Regions from separate parts of the Shinella sp. GW835-FHT14H05 genome, predicted to be linked through region 2. Evidence: riboswitches for the same ligand, from Rfam matches in the RefSeq annotation. Region 2 holds a riboswitch; each other region holds the start of a gene.
What was found. A riboswitch is a leader RNA that binds a small molecule or an ion and turns the genes downstream of it on or off. The one in region 2 is predicted to bind cobalamin.
Positions count from the first base shown of each region.

Region 1: another riboswitch for cobalamin. It lies ahead of AC1Q6Z_RS05995 (CbtB domain-containing protein); the one in region 2 lies ahead of bluB (5,6-dimethylbenzimidazole synthase).
Region 3: another riboswitch for cobalamin. It lies ahead of AC1Q6Z_RS17590 (hypothetical protein); the one in region 2 lies ahead of bluB (5,6-dimethylbenzimidazole synthase).

Region 1 is NZ_JBXAFY010000001.1:1,219,302-1,224,286, reverse strand. Features, by position in the region: gene cobN (cobaltochelatase subunit CobN) at 1-1,259, opposite strand, end outside; gene cobW (cobalamin biosynthesis protein CobW) at 1,515-2,564, opposite strand; gene cobU (bifunctional adenosylcobinamide kinase/adenosylcobinamide-phosphate guanylyltransferase) at 2,568-3,092, opposite strand; gene AC1Q6Z_RS06000 (CbtA family protein) at 3,094-3,882, opposite strand; gene AC1Q6Z_RS05995 (CbtB domain-containing protein) at 3,895-4,071, opposite strand; cobalamin riboswitch at 4,119-4,487, opposite strand; gene AC1Q6Z_RS05990 (peptidoglycan-binding domain-containing protein) at 4,559-4,985, opposite strand, start outside.
Region 2 is NZ_JBXAFY010000001.1:1,357,927-1,362,911, reverse strand. Features, by position in the region: gene AC1Q6Z_RS06690 (DUF2865 domain-containing protein) at 1-817, shown strand, start outside; gene bluB (5,6-dimethylbenzimidazole synthase) at 810-1,502, opposite strand; cobalamin riboswitch at 1,548-1,769, opposite strand; gene AC1Q6Z_RS06680 (diguanylate cyclase domain-containing protein) at 1,831-3,342, opposite strand; gene AC1Q6Z_RS06675 (TolB family protein) at 3,473-4,300, opposite strand; gene AC1Q6Z_RS06670 (hypothetical protein) at 4,316-4,642, opposite strand; gene AC1Q6Z_RS06665 (NAD+ synthase) at 4,645-4,985, opposite strand, start outside.
Region 3 is NZ_JBXAFY010000005.1:175,743-180,727, forward strand. Features, by position in the region: gene metH (methionine synthase) at 1-2,178, opposite strand, end outside; gene AC1Q6Z_RS17590 (hypothetical protein) at 2,266-2,481, opposite strand; cobalamin riboswitch at 2,563-2,779, opposite strand; gene AC1Q6Z_RS17595 (glycoside hydrolase family 94 protein) at 3,187-4,985, shown strand, end outside.

The sequences.
Region 1 (4,985 bases), 140 kb from region 2:
ATGGCGCGCAGCACTTCCATCGTGCCGGCGGGCGTATCGAGGCCGACGCCATTGCCGAGGCGGCCGTCACGGTTGGGATAGTTGGCCATGACGATGGCGATGCGCCGCTCAGCCGGTTTCGCACGCCTCAGCCGCGCCCAGCCGGCGGCAAGCCGTGCCACAAAACGGATGCGATCCTCCACCGGATCGAGGCTGACAATATTGGTCTCGACGCGCTCGTCATACTGCGCTGCCGCCTTGAAGGAGACAGCGCGGCTGAGCACGCGGCCATCCACCTCCGGCAGCGAGACGTTCATGCCGAGATCGCGGGCGGTCAGCCCCTGCCCCGAGGCCTCCCAGGCCGCCCGCGACGACCCGGAGAAAATGGCTTGCAGCACCGGCGCGCCGGTCTCGTCGAGCACCGTCGGCTTGCGCCCGGCGCCCGGCGCGGAGACGGCGAAGCTCGTGGCGTTCAGCACGACCTCCGGCTGGATTTCGGCAAAAGCCGCCCGCACCGTCTCGATGGAAGCCGGTTCCTTGAGGCTGGAGACGAAGAGCGGCAAGGCGCGCACGCCCTCGGCCGCCAGCGCCTCGATCAGCATTTCGACGGGGCGTGTCTCGCCGCTCTGGACATAGGCTCGGTAGAAGGAGATTGCGGCGGTCGGGGGTTCGAGTCCTGCAGGGGTCGCAACTTCTTTGGAGGCCTCGCGCCATGTCTCGATATCAACGACACCCCGCCCCGGCCACCAGATGCCGGCCTTTTCCAGCGGCGTTGCGGCATCGGGCTTCTCACCGCCAAACACCAGGGCATCGGCATAGGCGAGGAAGCGTTCGGCATTGTCCGCCCCGCCCTCGTTCAGATAGGCCCAGAGATGTTGGCGGTCCGCGTCATCGATGCAGTTAAACGGCACGATGCCCTCGTCCGGCCGATCGTCGCCGGGCAGTGCCACGAGCTTGATGCCATTGGCCACCGCCGTCGCCAGCAGCGCTTCCAGCACATAGCGAAAATAGCTGGCGCCGCCGAGTGCGCGGATGACGATGAGCTTGGCGTGGCGCGCGGTACGTTCGATATAGGTATCGACCGACATCGGATGCGAGAGCGTCGCGAGACTGGCAAGGCGCAGCCGCGTTTGCGTATCCTGTCCGCGATGGGCGGCGGCGATCGCGGCGAGTTCGGTGTCGGCGGCGGAGAGGAAGAGGATGTCGCCGGGCGTCTGGCCGAGATCGATCGCCTCCTTGCCGTCGGCGATCGTTCCCTTCTGGGCTAGCAGGAGGTGCATGCGGCGCCTCCCGATTGCCGGCGTGCCGTGCCGATGGATCCTCGGGTCAAGCCCGAGGATGACAGAGGGTGTGGTAGCTGCGGAGCACCTAAAATTACCCCGCAAGAAAACCGCCGCCTGCCAAAGCAAGCCCCTCGATAGACCGACAGCCTCCCCTCCCCACCGTCATCCTCGGGCTTGACCCGAGGATCCACCGGCGCGGCAAACCGCGCCCGAAGCGCCGAAGAGAGGGACTGCCGCATCCTCATGCCGAAATCAAACCGCCGCAGCGATAGCCGCGCGCACGGCTGCTTCGTCCATGTCGTGCAGGCCGATGACGACGAAGCGGGTGCCGCGGTTTTCGCCCGGCGTCCAGGCGCGTTCGAAATAGCTGTCGATGCGGCTGCCGACGGCCTGGACGAGCAGGCGCAGCGGCTTGCCGGGCACGTCTGCAAAACCCTTGAGGCGCAGCACGTCGTGTTCGGCGATCACGCCCTTGAGGCGCTCGATGAAGGCGGCCGGGTCGGCGATGGCACCGAGCTCCACGACAAAACTGTCGAACTCGTCATGGTCGTGCTCCTCGCCGTTCTCGTGCTCCAGCTCGTGGTGCGACTTGCGGTTGGCGATATCGTCCTCCGTGCCGACACCGAGGCCGAGCAGCACGGCGGCGGCGACTTCGCCGTTCTTCGCCTCGATCATCGTGGGCTTGCGGACGGTGCGCGAGGCGACTTCGTCGCGCACGATCTTGAGGCCCGCGGCGTCGATCAGGTCCGTCTTGTTGAGAATGATGAGGTCGGCAGCCGTGAGCTGGTCCTCGAACAGTTCTTCGAGCGGGCTCTCGTGGTCGAGGTTGTCGTCCTCGACGCGCAGCGCATCCACCTTGTCATGGTCGTCGGCAAAGCGGCCGGCGGCGACGGCGGCGCTGTCCACCACGGTGATGACGCCATCGACCGTCACCTGCGTCTTGATTTCAGGCCAGTTGAAGGCGGCGACGAGCGGCTGCGGAAGGGCCAGGCCGGACGTCTCGATGACGATGTGGTCCGGGCGGTTTTCGCGTTCCAGCAGCTTCGACATGGTCGGGATGAAATCATCGGCGACGGTGCAGCAGATACAGCCGTTGGTGAGCTCGATGATATCGTCCTCGCTACAGGCTTCCGCGCCGCAGCCCTTCAGCACGTCGCCATCGACGCCGAGATCGCCGAACTCGTTGATGATGAGCGCGATGCGCTTGCCGCCGGCATTCTGGAGCAGGTTGCGGATCAGCGTCGTCTTGCCCGCGCCGAGGAAGCCGGTGATGACGGTGGCGGGGATTTTCTGTTGCAGCATGACTCAACCCTTCATTTTCAGCGGCAATCCGGCCGCGACGAAATAGACTTCTGGCACGAGGGCGGCGATCTGCTGATGCAGCCGCCCGGCATGGTCGCGGAATTCACGCGCCATGCGGTTTTCCGGCACGATGCCGAGGCCGACCTCGTTGGAGACGAAGACCAGCCGGCCCTGCGCCGCCTTGATCGCTTCCGCGAGGCCGGCAAATTCCGCGGCCATATCGCGTTCCTCCAGCATCAGGTTGGTCACCCAGAGCGTAAGGCAATCGATGAGCACCGCCCGGTCCGGGCGTGCCACATCCCTGATGCGGGTGGCGAGCGCAAGCGGCTCCTCATGGGTTTGCCAGCCGTCGCCGCGATCCTCGCGGTGTTTGTCGATGCGCTGGCGCATCTCATCGTCCCATGCCCGGCCGGTGGCGATGTAATGACGCGAAAGGCCGGTCTCGGCGACCAGCCTTTCGGCAAAAGCGGATTTTCCGGAACGCGCACCGCCCAGAACCAGGACGGCTCCGGGCGATGTCTGTGCCATATCAGGCGGCCTTGGCGATCTTTTCGTTGGCAAAACCCAGCGAGAGGCCGAGCACGATCCAGAAGAACAGCGTCGTGGCGAGCGCCGCGACGGCGAACTCCGCACCGAGAACGGCCGGAACATTGCTGGAAATGTCGCCCGGCTGCGGCGCGCCGTAGACCTGCGGCGCCGCAATCAGCACGATGCCGGCGATCTTGGCGACGATGCCGTCCTTGAGGAAGAGCAGGTAGAGCCCTGCCGCGGAAAGCACGATGGTCGCAACCCACCAGACTTGGCGATCGCCGAGATCGGCGGCCGGGAAGCCCGGAAGCTCCGGCGGCAGGCCGATGGCCGGCAGCATGTGCACGGCAAGCCAGCCGGCAGCCCCCCACAGCGCACCGTTCGCCACCGTGATCGGATGGCCGGAAACGAGGCTGAAGCCGGCGAGCAACAGGGCAAAGCCCGAGCCGGTCACGAGGTTTGCGAGCAGCGTGCCGGAGAACCGGCTCATGCCGAACATGATACCGCCCTCTTCGTGCTCTTCGCCCTCATGGGCATAGGCGACGGAGATCGGCGAGAAGGACGAAGCCACATCCAGAAGGACGGCGCCGAGCGAAGAATGCTCCTGCGTCTGCGTGGCGCCATCGGTAGCGGGCGTGGTGCCTTCGGTGGCCGGCGCGGTTTCGCCGCCGCCCTCGAATTCCTCCGCATGGAGAATGAGCGGCACGACTCGCGCCTCCTGGGCGGCTGTCATCAGCACGCCGGAGAACAGCCCGGCCACCAGGGCGGCCAGGAGATAACGAACGATCATGTCAAAAACTCCTTAGTGGCAGGGAAAGCCGTAGGAGTGACGGGTGTCGTGCGCCGTGTCATGCAGCACGGCCGAATTCGCGAGGCCCGCGCCGAAAACCAGGAAAGCGCCGATCAGAAGCGCGAAAACGCCGGCAACAAGGCGGTCGTTTGCGGAAAGGGTAACAGAAGACGTTGAAGAAACAGCCATGACAACCTCCGTGCAGGCGTTGGGGAAGCCCCTCCCCAGGTCGGGCGAAATGCCCTCATCGGCTGGCAGGTCTCCTGGCTCGCGGCGTCCGGCGCTTTTCAACGCCTGCGGAACATTCTCACCTTCCCGGGTAGACGCATCGCAAAAGGGTGGACGATTCGTAGACTAAGAGGCGTCCGGCCCCGGCTTATCGCGATGCCACCCAGTGGCTTTTCCGGCGGGTTCTCCCTGGCACGGCCTGAAGCACCATTGCTTCGTCCCGCACCAGATCCTGCCCTCCGGATGAACGTCCCTCGCCACTCTACAGTCGCGGGGTCGGCCGTGATTGCAGCGCCCTATTTGGGTCCGCCGCGTCACATTCCCATTTACTCCCCGATCCGTTTCCGGATCCGGGAACCATCCAATAATCCGGATGATTATGCTTCCGCATCGCGCAAGTCAATCGATCCGCAGCGGCATCGCCTGTGCTGAAACCGCCGTCACCCACTCAATAGCCCGGAATGATCACCAGACCGCCGCCATCGTTGTAGTAGCTGTCGCCGCGGTATTCGCGCTCTTCATAGTACCCATCGACCGGGCCTTCGAGCACGTCGTAGTCCTGCTGGTAGCGGCGCTGGCGGTTCTGCCGGGCTTCGGCATATTGCGCGGCCTGCCGCAATGCGCGGTATTGCGGACGCGACAGGTAGCCATCGGCGCGATAGCCGGAGGAACCCTGCCAGGCGGCGATCGCCGAGCGGGTGCGCGGGCCGAAGACGCCGTCGACGCCGTAGGTATTGTAGCCGAGCGCGCTCAGGAAGCGCTGTGCCTGCACCCGAATCGACCGGTCCATGTAGGCCTCGCGGGGATCGACGATCGGCCGCTCCTCGATGGCCTGGCGCTCGGTGTCGATGATGGCCGTCTCGGTTTCCTGCTTC
Region 2 (4,985 bases):
GGTCATCGGCAAGATGGAGCGCAATCTCGACATCCTCGACAAGAAACGCCGCGAATTCGCCGGCGGCACCTCGTCGCAGGGCAAGCGCACCCGCCTGACCGCGCTGCTCGCAAGCAACGGCTGCAATGACGAGGCGAAGATGGTGCCGATCGCGGCGACCGAAACGCTGCGCACGCTCGATGAAAAACGCACGCTCCCTCTCGGCACCACGCCGGAGGGCAGCGAGCGTCTGCAATTGCGCTCGCTCGGCGGTGGTTCCGGCCATGGCAACCTGCGCACCGTCTGCGTGCGCACCTGCGACGGCGGCTTCTTCCCGATCTCGTCGGGCGCAACCCCGCTCGATTTCCGCCGCGACCAGCAGGTCTGCGCGATGATGTGCCCCGAGACGCAGACCGAACTGTTCTACCAGTCGATGACGAGCGGCCAGGAGACGGACCAGATGACCTCTACGGTCACCGGCCGGCCCTATTACGAAATGCCGAACGCCTTCTCCTACCGCACGCGCGACCTCTCCAAGCCCGGCGCCTGCGGCTGCAATCTCTCGGCCTATTACCAGGAGATGATCAAGCGCGAGAAGGCGCTGAAGGGCAGCGAGACTGCGAGCACCGGCAGGGATAGCGACGAGCAAGGCGGCTCGATCACCACCATCCACACGCTGCCGAAGAAGGACGAGACGCCGGCCAAGCTGCCGGTGAAGGTCGAGGAACGCGACTACGACCCGGCGAAGAGCAAGGTGCGCACGGTCGGCCCGGTCTTCCTGCCGGCCAACGAATCCGCCATCGATCTCGGCCGCCCGGCCGATGCCGGCGTCAACTAACGCCCGCGTCCGGCCAGCGCTCCTCGAACACCAGGTCCTCCAGCGGCAGACGCTGCCGCCAGCCCTTTACCGCAAGCTCCGGCTCGGCATAGAGGCGGTCGACCAGGCCGACGCAGAGCCAGGCGACGATCTCGACATGGTCCGGAATGCCGAGGATGTTTCGGATGTCGGCGTCATGGAAGATGCTGACCCAGCCCACGCCCACCCCTTCCGCCCGCGCCGCAAGCCAGAGGTTCTGCACGGCGCAGACCGTGGAATAGACATCCATGCGTGGATTGTGCGTGCGCCCCAGAACCACGGTGCCGCCGCGCGTCGGATCGCAGGTGACGCAGATCGACAGTGGCGCCTTGAGGATGCCTTCGAGTTTCAGCGCGCGATATTGCGTCTGGCGGTCGCCGTCGAACATCGCAGCCGCCTCGGCATTGGCCTTCAGGAAGGCGGCATGCACCGCGCGCCGGGTCGCCTCGCTGCGCACCAGCAGAAAATTCCACGGCTGCATGAAGCCGACCGAGGGCGCGCTGTGGGCGGCGTGCAGCAGGCGGCCTACAAGATCGTCCGGCAAGGGATCGGACAGGAACTGGTCGCGCACGTCGCGGCGCGTTTCGATGGCATGGTAGACGGCGGCCTTGTCCTCGCTGGAAAAGGCGCCCGCCCCGACCAGAGGATCGCACGGTTCGGCTCGCATCGTCATCTCCCCAACAATGCGCAAAACCTTCCGCCGTCCGCGCGGTTCGGTCTATCTTGCCAGGCCGGTCTTCTGACTTCGGGTCACACGGCCCGCACCTGCCTTCCCGGTTGAACAACCAGTGGCAAAAGCCTGAATCGATTCAAGCTTTTACGGCGCGAACCATCCCCGTCACAGCGCTGGGCACGTTCCGGACTTGAGGCTCTCACCCGCACCGGATTCCCGATTCTCCTGCAAAACGCAGGCACCTGACGGGAACGATATGCGCATGGCTTGGCGGCGCGATCAAGCCTGCCCGCGCCGCGCACCGGCCTGTCAGCGCCCTATATCAGGCCGCGCGCGCCTCGCCGGCCTCGATGATTATCTCCTGGCCGACATGATCCGCATGGACGGCGCGGTTTCGGCCGGCGTTCTTGGCGGCGTAGAGCGCGGCATCCGCCATCACCATCACGTCATGCACGGAGCCGCCGTGCTGCGGGAACTGCGCGATGCCGGCGCTGCCGCCGATGACGAGCAACTGGCCGTCATAAGCAATCGGCACCTGCGTATCGCGCACGAGGCTACCGGCAAGCTCCAGCAGCGCCTCATGGCTCCGCTCGCCGGTGAGGAGCACGGAGAATTCATCGCCGCCGAGACGGGCGACGCAGCCCTGCTTGCCGATGCGATCGGAAAAACGCCGGGCGACGGCCTGCAGCACCGCGTCACCAGCCGCGTGGCCATGCCGGTCGTTAACCGCTTTGAACTTGTCGAGGTCGAGCGCGAGGATTGCGAAGGGCTTGGTCTCGCCCTTGCGGATGGCGCGGCGCACCTCCTCGTCGAAGCCGCTGCGGTTCTTCAGCCCCGTCAGCGTGTCATGCCGCGCGAGGAAGGCGTTTTTCGCCTCGCTGCGCTGGAGCGCCTTGATGAGGGCGGAAAAGCGCAGCGTGACGAAGAGCATGACGCCGGCGAAGACCAGCACGAACATCGCGATCTGCGGCAGCGCCGAGCGCCAGACGAAGGAGCCCGGCATATTCGGCCGCCAGGAGGCGACCATGGGATTGTAGGCATCGGCGCCGACCGGCGTCATTACCAGCCCCGGCTCCTGCGTCACGATGGGGGTAAAGCCGAGATCGTGCACGCCGAGTCGTCGCTCGGTGTTCGCCAGCATCTTTTTCGAGACCGGCTTGACGGTGATGAGCAGTGTCGGCTCCAGCCGGTGGGCCGGGATATAGAGCGACTTCGGAACGACGGCCTGCACGACGACGATGCTCATGACGCGGTCGATGAGGCGCATGCCGGTGACATGGATTTCCGGCAGCGCCGGCGTCAGAAGGTCGGGATCCTCCTTGGCGCGCGCCACCTGCCAGCCGCCGCGATCCGGCGAGAGCGCCTCGCGATATTTGCGCTCGGCCTTGTGGGTGAGATCGCTCACCCAATGCAGCTTTTCGCGCGCCTTGCTCTCGGAAACCTTTTCCCCGCGATAAACGCCGAGCACCTTTTCGCCGTCCGGCGAAGCGAAGATCATCCAGGAGAAACCGAAGTCGGACCACATCCAGTCACGCAGCTGGTCCCGCACGAAGGCGTCGCCCGGCATGCCGTCTGCAAGCTCGTTGAAGCTCTTGTCCCAAAAGGAAAGCTGGCTCTGGTACTGTACGACCTGGTCGATCTGGTGGCCGAACTCGTTGCGCACCAGCGTGCGCTCGGTCTCGGCGACAAAACTGTCGGCCCGCTCGATCGCGTAGTCGAGCACGAGGTAATTGGCGGCGCCGAACAGCAGCACGATCATCACGGCCGCCGTCCGGATCACCAAACCAACACCGCGTCGCCGTGTCGCGCGGCTTTCTTCCGCTTTGCTCGTCATCTCTGCCCCTGCCTGTCCCCCGCCCGGTTTTCCGGACATTGTTGAACAAAGGCTACAGGCAAGACGGCAAAAATCGCTTAAGCGGGCTGGTGAGCAAAAACTTAACTTGCGCTCACCGGATATCGGGAGATCAGGCGGCCGGCGCGTAGCGCACGAAGGCGAATTTTTCGCCGTCCGGCGCCCAGTTCGGCACGTTCATCGTGCCCTGCCCGCCGAAAAGCTCGAAAAGGACGCGCGCATTGCCGCCATCCATGTCCATCAGGCGCAGGCGCACGCTAAGATCGCGCGGATGGTCGAAGACATCGCCATCATAGGAAAGCACCAGCAAGTGCCGGCCATCGGGCGAAGGATGCGGGAACCAGTCGCCATAGGGGCTGTCGGTGATGCGCGTCGGCTCGCTGCCATCCGGCCGCACCCGCCAGATCTGCATCCGGCCGGTGCGGCTGGAGTTGAAATAGATCCAGTCACCATCCGCCGAATAATCCGGCCCGTCATTGCGCCCCTCGCCAAATGTCAGCCGACGCTCCTCGCCGCCGGCGACCGGGATCGTGTAGATATCGAAGAGATCGCCGCGAATGCCGCAATAGGCGAATGTCGCCCCATCCGGCGACCAGCCATGCCAGTAAGACGGCAGGTTCGGCGTCACCAGCCGCGGCGTACCGCCTTCCGCTGGCAGCACATAGATCGCCGACTTGCCGAACTCCACCTTGTCGCTGATCGCCAGCAACGTACCGTCGGGCGAAAGCCCGTGGTCATTGTTGCAGAGCGTCGCAAAGCCGGTGTCGATCTGCACCGGTTCGCCGCCATCCAGCGAAAGGCGATAGAGCAACCCGTCGCCATTGATCACCAGTAAACGCCCATCCCGCGAAAAATTCGGCGCCTCGACAAGCCGCTCCGTCTGCCAGACGATTCGTGTCTCGCCGGTGACGATATCGTGGATCTCGACGGAACTGCGCATGGGCTTCCCTTGTCGTTATTGTCGCTCATCCAACGCCGGCAAAAGCTTGCGGCAGATCGATTGCATCAGCACGACATTGCTCTGGTCCCGCCAGGTCGAAACGAAACCCCAGACCAACAACAAAAGGATGCAGGTGAAGGCCACACCGACGATGACGAGGCTGCCGGTCGCAAGGCCGTAGATTCCGAACACCGCCGGTGTTGCGAAATAGGCGACCTGCGCCGAAACCTGCCGGCCGGCCGACATGTCGCTCAGCGACCACAACCGGATGAGCCTGATCTCTTCGGTCGTGAAATCCGGGCGGCTTTCGTCGCCGCCCGGCTCGCTGGAGCGCGCCTCCATGCTCAGCCCCGATCCCGAAACCGGTTGGTGATCGGGTAGCGGCGGTCGCGGCCGAAGTTCTTCTTGGTGATCTTCACGCCGGGCGCCGACTGGCGGCGCTTGTATTCGGCGATGTAGAGCAGGTGCTCGATGCGATGCACCGTCGCCACGTCGTGGCCGCGCGAAACGATCTCCTCAGTGCTCATCTCCTTTTCGACGAGGCATTCGAGGATGTCGTCGAGCACGGGATAGGGCGGCAGCGAATCCTGGTCGGTCTGGTTGGGGCGCAGTTCGGCGGACGGCGCCTTGTCGATGATGTTCTTCGGGATCACCTCGCCCGTCGGGCCGAGCGCACCCGGCGGCG
Region 3 (4,985 bases), on a different contig from region 2:
GTCGCCGACGACGTTCATGCCGGCCATCAGCGGACCTTCGATGACGTGAAGCGGGCGTTCTGCGTTCTGGCGGGCCTCTTCCGTGTCGGCCTCGACGAATTCGGTGATGCCGTTGACGAGCGCGTGCTCCAGCCGCTTTTCGACGCCCCAGTCGCGCCAGGCGAGGTCACGCTCCTTGGCTTCCTTGCCGGCAGCACCCTTGAAGCGCTCGGCGATTTCCAGCAGGCGTTCGGTGGCGGTGCCGCCGCTTTTGGGCTGACGGTTCAGCACCACGTCCTCGCAGGCCTCGCGCAGGTCCGGTTCGATCGTGTCGTAGACGGCGAGCTGGCCGGCGTTGACGATGCCCATGTCCATGCCCGCCTGGATGGCATGGTAGAGGAAGACGGCGTGCATGGCTTCGCGCACCGGCTCGTTGCCGCGGAAGGAGAAGGAGAGGTTGGAGACGCCGCCGGAAATGTGGACATGCGGCAGGGTGGAGGTGATTTCGCCGGTCGCCTCGATGAAGTCGACGCCGTAATTGTCGTGTTCCTCGATGCCGGTCGCCACCGCAAAAATGTTCGGGTCGAAGACGATGTCTTCCGGCGCGAGGCCGGCGACTTCGGTGAGCAGCTTGTAGGCGCGGGTGCAGATATCCACCTTGCGCGCCTTGGTGTCGGCCTGGCCGGTCTCGTCGAAGGCCATGACGACGACGGCGGCGCCATAGGCGCGCACGAGCTTGGCATGGTGCAGGAAAGCCTCTTCGCCTTCCTTCAGCGAGATCGAGTTGACCAGCGGCTTGCCCTGCACGCATTTCAGGCCGGCCTCGATCACCTCCCATTTCGACGAGTCGATCATCAGGGGAACGCGGGCGATATCCGGTTCGGCGGCGATGAGGTTGACATATTCCGTCATGGCCCGGGCGGAATCGATCAGGCCCTCGTCCATGTTGATGTCGATGATCTGCGCGCCGTTCGCCACCTGGTCGCGCGCGACGTCGAGGGCGGCCGCATAGTCGCCGGCGGTGATCAGCTTGCGGAATTTCGCCGAGCCCGTGACGTTGGTGCGCTCGCCCACGTTCACGAAGGGAATGGCGTCGGTCAGCGTGAAGGGTTCGAGGCCGGAGAGGCGCATGTGGCGCGGGATGTCGGGGATTTCGCGCGGGCTGTGGCGCGCGGCGGCGGCTGCGATGGCGCGGATATGATCCGGTGTCGAGCCGCAGCAGCCGCCGACGATATTGACGAGCCCATCGCGCATAAACCCTTCGATCTGGGCGGCCATCTCGTCCGGCGTCTCGTCATACTGGCCGAAGGCGTTGGGCAGGCCGGCATTGGGATACGCGCAGACGAAGGTTTGCGCGACGGAGGAGATTTCGGCGAGGTGGGCGCGCATGGCATTGGCGCCGAGCGCGCAGTTGAGGCCGATGGAGAAGGGGTCGGCGTGGCGCACCGAGTTCCAGAAAGCCTCCGGCGTCTGGCCGGAGAGCGTGCGGCCGGAAAGGTCGGTGATCGTGCCGGAGATCATCACCGGCAGGTGGATGTCCTTTTCCTCGAAGACTTCGCGGGTGGCGAAGATCGCGGCCTTGGCGTTCAGCGTGTCAAAGATCGTCTCGATCAGGATGATATCGGCGCTGCCGTCGATGAGGCCGCGGACCTGCTCGGCATAGGCGGTGCGCAGGTCGTCGAAGGTGACGGCGCGGTAGCCGGGATTGTTGACGTCCGGCGAAATGGAGGCGGTGCGGTTCGTCGGGCCGAGGGCGCCGGCGACGAAGCGGCGGCGGCCGTCCTTTTCCTGCGCGCGCAGACCGGCGCGCCGCGCAAGGCGCGCGCCGTCGCGGTTCAGTTCATAGACCATGTCCTCCATGCCGTAATCGGCCTGGGCGATGGTGGTGGAGGAGAAGGTGTTGGTTTCGAGGATGTCGGCGCCGGCAAGCGCGTAGCGGTAGTGGATGTCCTCGATCGCGCCGGGCTGGGTCAGCGTCAGGAGGTCGTTGTTGCCCTGCTGGTGGCAGGCGCAGTCGCCGAAGCGGTCGCCTCGGAAATCGTCTTCCACCAGCTTCAGGGTCTGGATTTCCGTGCCCATGGCGCCGTCGAGCACCAGGATGCGCTCGCGGGCGGCGGCCTGCAGGGCGGCGAGAACCTCGCTGCCGTCGCGGCGTGGCAGTTCTGGGCCGAACAGGGTGTCCAGGTGCGAATTGGCCATGGCAAAGCCCTCCGGTGTCATCATCATACTACACCGGAGATCACATAAAGATATCTTTATGTCAATATGTCTTTATGCGTTAAGCCGTCAGTGCACCGCACCTCCCGCGCCGGCAAGCGAAGCGAACAGCGCCCTCAGGCGCACGATATCGGGATCGATGCCTTCGTAGCGCGCGAGCTTGCGCACTTCCTTCAGGGCTTCGACGGCAAGATCGGCGCCGCGCGGCTGCCAGAGCAGCCAGGAGATGAAGATGGATTCCGGCTTTCCGGTGCCGGAGAGGCCGTGGTCGGTATTGGCAAGCATTGTTTCCCCAATCGGTGAATTGGGGGATGACCGGACGCACGCATGCGGGAGCAGGCGCACCCTTGGGACACCCCGCCCATGGACGTTACAGCTGTCAGGGCAGGTCTCCTGGCTTGCGGGTCGTCGCCCCTGTCTCGCCTTCCCGGTGTAAAAACCAGTGGCATCCTTCGACAGAAACTCGCCGTTCACAGTTGCGGGGGCAGCGCCGGTCTTGGTGCTCGATCTGGAGCATCGCACCGGCTTCCCTCTTAGCCTCCGAGCCGTTTCGACTCGGAAGACCCTGACGGCGCCAAGCTGGCGTGGCGGCGCCGCCAAGTCAATGGCGGGATCGGCGTTGGCAAGAGCTGCGGAACTTTTCCCCATGTCATGCATTTGGCATCCGCCTGTCCTATGCGCTCGTGCGGCCCCATCCGGGTCTTGCGATTCACCAAAACCACAAATGAGGGTCGATGCTGCGCCATCCGGTCATGTTGACATGTTGCAAGTCTCTGTCCTTGCGGCTAAAAAATGCCGTTTTCATGCACCACGCGGCCAGGATGCCAAGCAGCGTGTCGCCTGAGCCATGTCCATTCCATTCGCGCCATCCGGGCGCCGTATGGTCTCATGGCTGATCGCGGCACCGAGATGAAGCCTGCCCGCAACAAACCGTTCGGCGCAAAGGCCGTTGCCGGATGGTTCCATATGGCCGGATCCAGAATCAGAAACATGCCCCTTCACAATACGCCGCAAGCCCCTTCGCGCGACGCCGACGCCAAGCAGATCGATTATAACGATTCGATCCGCGCCACCTATCTGTCGCTGGAGGAGCTCGCCGATTGCGGTGAAGCGCTGGCGCGCGACAAGACCGCGGCGCTGCCCGGCTTCCAGCCCTTCGAATTCCGTGCCCGGCACAAGGAAAACGAGAAGGAAATCTTTCGCGTCTACCAGGCGACGGCCAAGGATGTCGAAGCGGGCGCACAGATCACGCCGGCCGCCGAATGGCTGCTCGACAACTATTATGTCGTCGAAGAGGCGATCCAGGAGGTCCGGCGCGACTTCCCGCGGCGGTTCTATCGCCAGCTCCCGACCATTCAGATCGAGGGGCAGGTGGTGCCGCGTACGTTGGCGCTCGCTTGGCTCTATGTCGCGCATACCCATAGCGGCGTCTCGCATGAGGGGCTGACGTCCTTCGTGCAGGGCTTCCAGAAGCTTGACGCGCTGAAGATCGGCGAACTCTGGGCGCTGCCCTCCTTCATTCGCTTCGTGCTGCTCGAAAACCTGCGGCGCATATCGAGCCGCGTCGAGCGCTCGCGAAAAATGCGGTTCAAGGCGAACGAAGTGGCCGACGAACTGATCCGCCTCAACGATCCGGAAAAGTGCATCGCGCATCTCCAGTCGATGGAGAGCTTCGTCGAGGACAATACCTTCGTCATCCAGCTTCTTTATCGCCTGCGCGACGGCCTCCAGGCCTCCGGCGCGGTGATCCAGTGGCTAGAGCGCAAGATCGAAAGCCGCGGCACGGATCTCGAAGAACTGATCGTCGCGGAGAACAACCGGCTTTCCTCCGGCAATGTGACGATGAGCTCGCTGATCAAGAGCCTGCGCTCGGTGGACGACACGGAATGGCCGGTCTGGTTCGAAAGTGTGAGCCGTCTCGACGAGGCGCTGCGGCAGGGTTCGGACTATAGCGACCTCGATTTCGGCTCGCGCAACAAATACCGCAACACGATCGAGCGTTTCGCCCGCCGCTCCGGCAAGACCGAGCTGGAAGTGACCGAGATCGCGCTGGCCATGACGGCGGAAGATGCCGCGGCCCATGCGGACGATCCGGAATATCAGGCCAATGTCGCCTCCTTCCTCGTCGGCAAGAAGCGCAAGCTGCTCGAAAAGCGCATCGACTACAGCCCCTCGATCGTCCAGCGCGTCGTGCGCTTCGGGCGCCGGCTCGACTGGTTCGCCATTGCCGGGCCGAACATCATCCTGACGCTGCTCGCGATGATCGCGGTCTATTATTTCCTCGATCAGCTCGACATTCCGGACGGCGCCTGGCTGATCATGCTGATCCTCTTCGCGCTGCCGGCCTCCGAAGGGGCGACGGGCCTGTTCAACACGCTCGTCACCTTCTTCGTCACGCCGTCGCGCCTCGTCGGCTATGAATTCAAGGACGGTATTCCCGAGGATGCGCGCACGCTCGTCGTGGTGCCCTGTCTGATTTCCAAGCGCGACCATGTCGACGAGCTGGTGCGCAATCTCGAAGTCCACTATCTCGCCAATCCGCGCGGCGAGATCTATTTCTCGCTGCTCAGCGACTGGGCCGACAGCTCGTCCGAGGAGACTCCCGCCGATCTCGACGTGCTCGACTATGCCAAGCGCGAGATCGCCACCCTTTCGGCGCGCTACGCCTATGACGGCCGCACGCGCTTCTACCTGCTGCACCGCCGCCGCCTGTATAATCCGTCCGAAGGCTGCTGGATGGGCTGGGAGCGCAAGCGCGGTAAGCTGCACGAGCTGAACCTGCTTCTGCG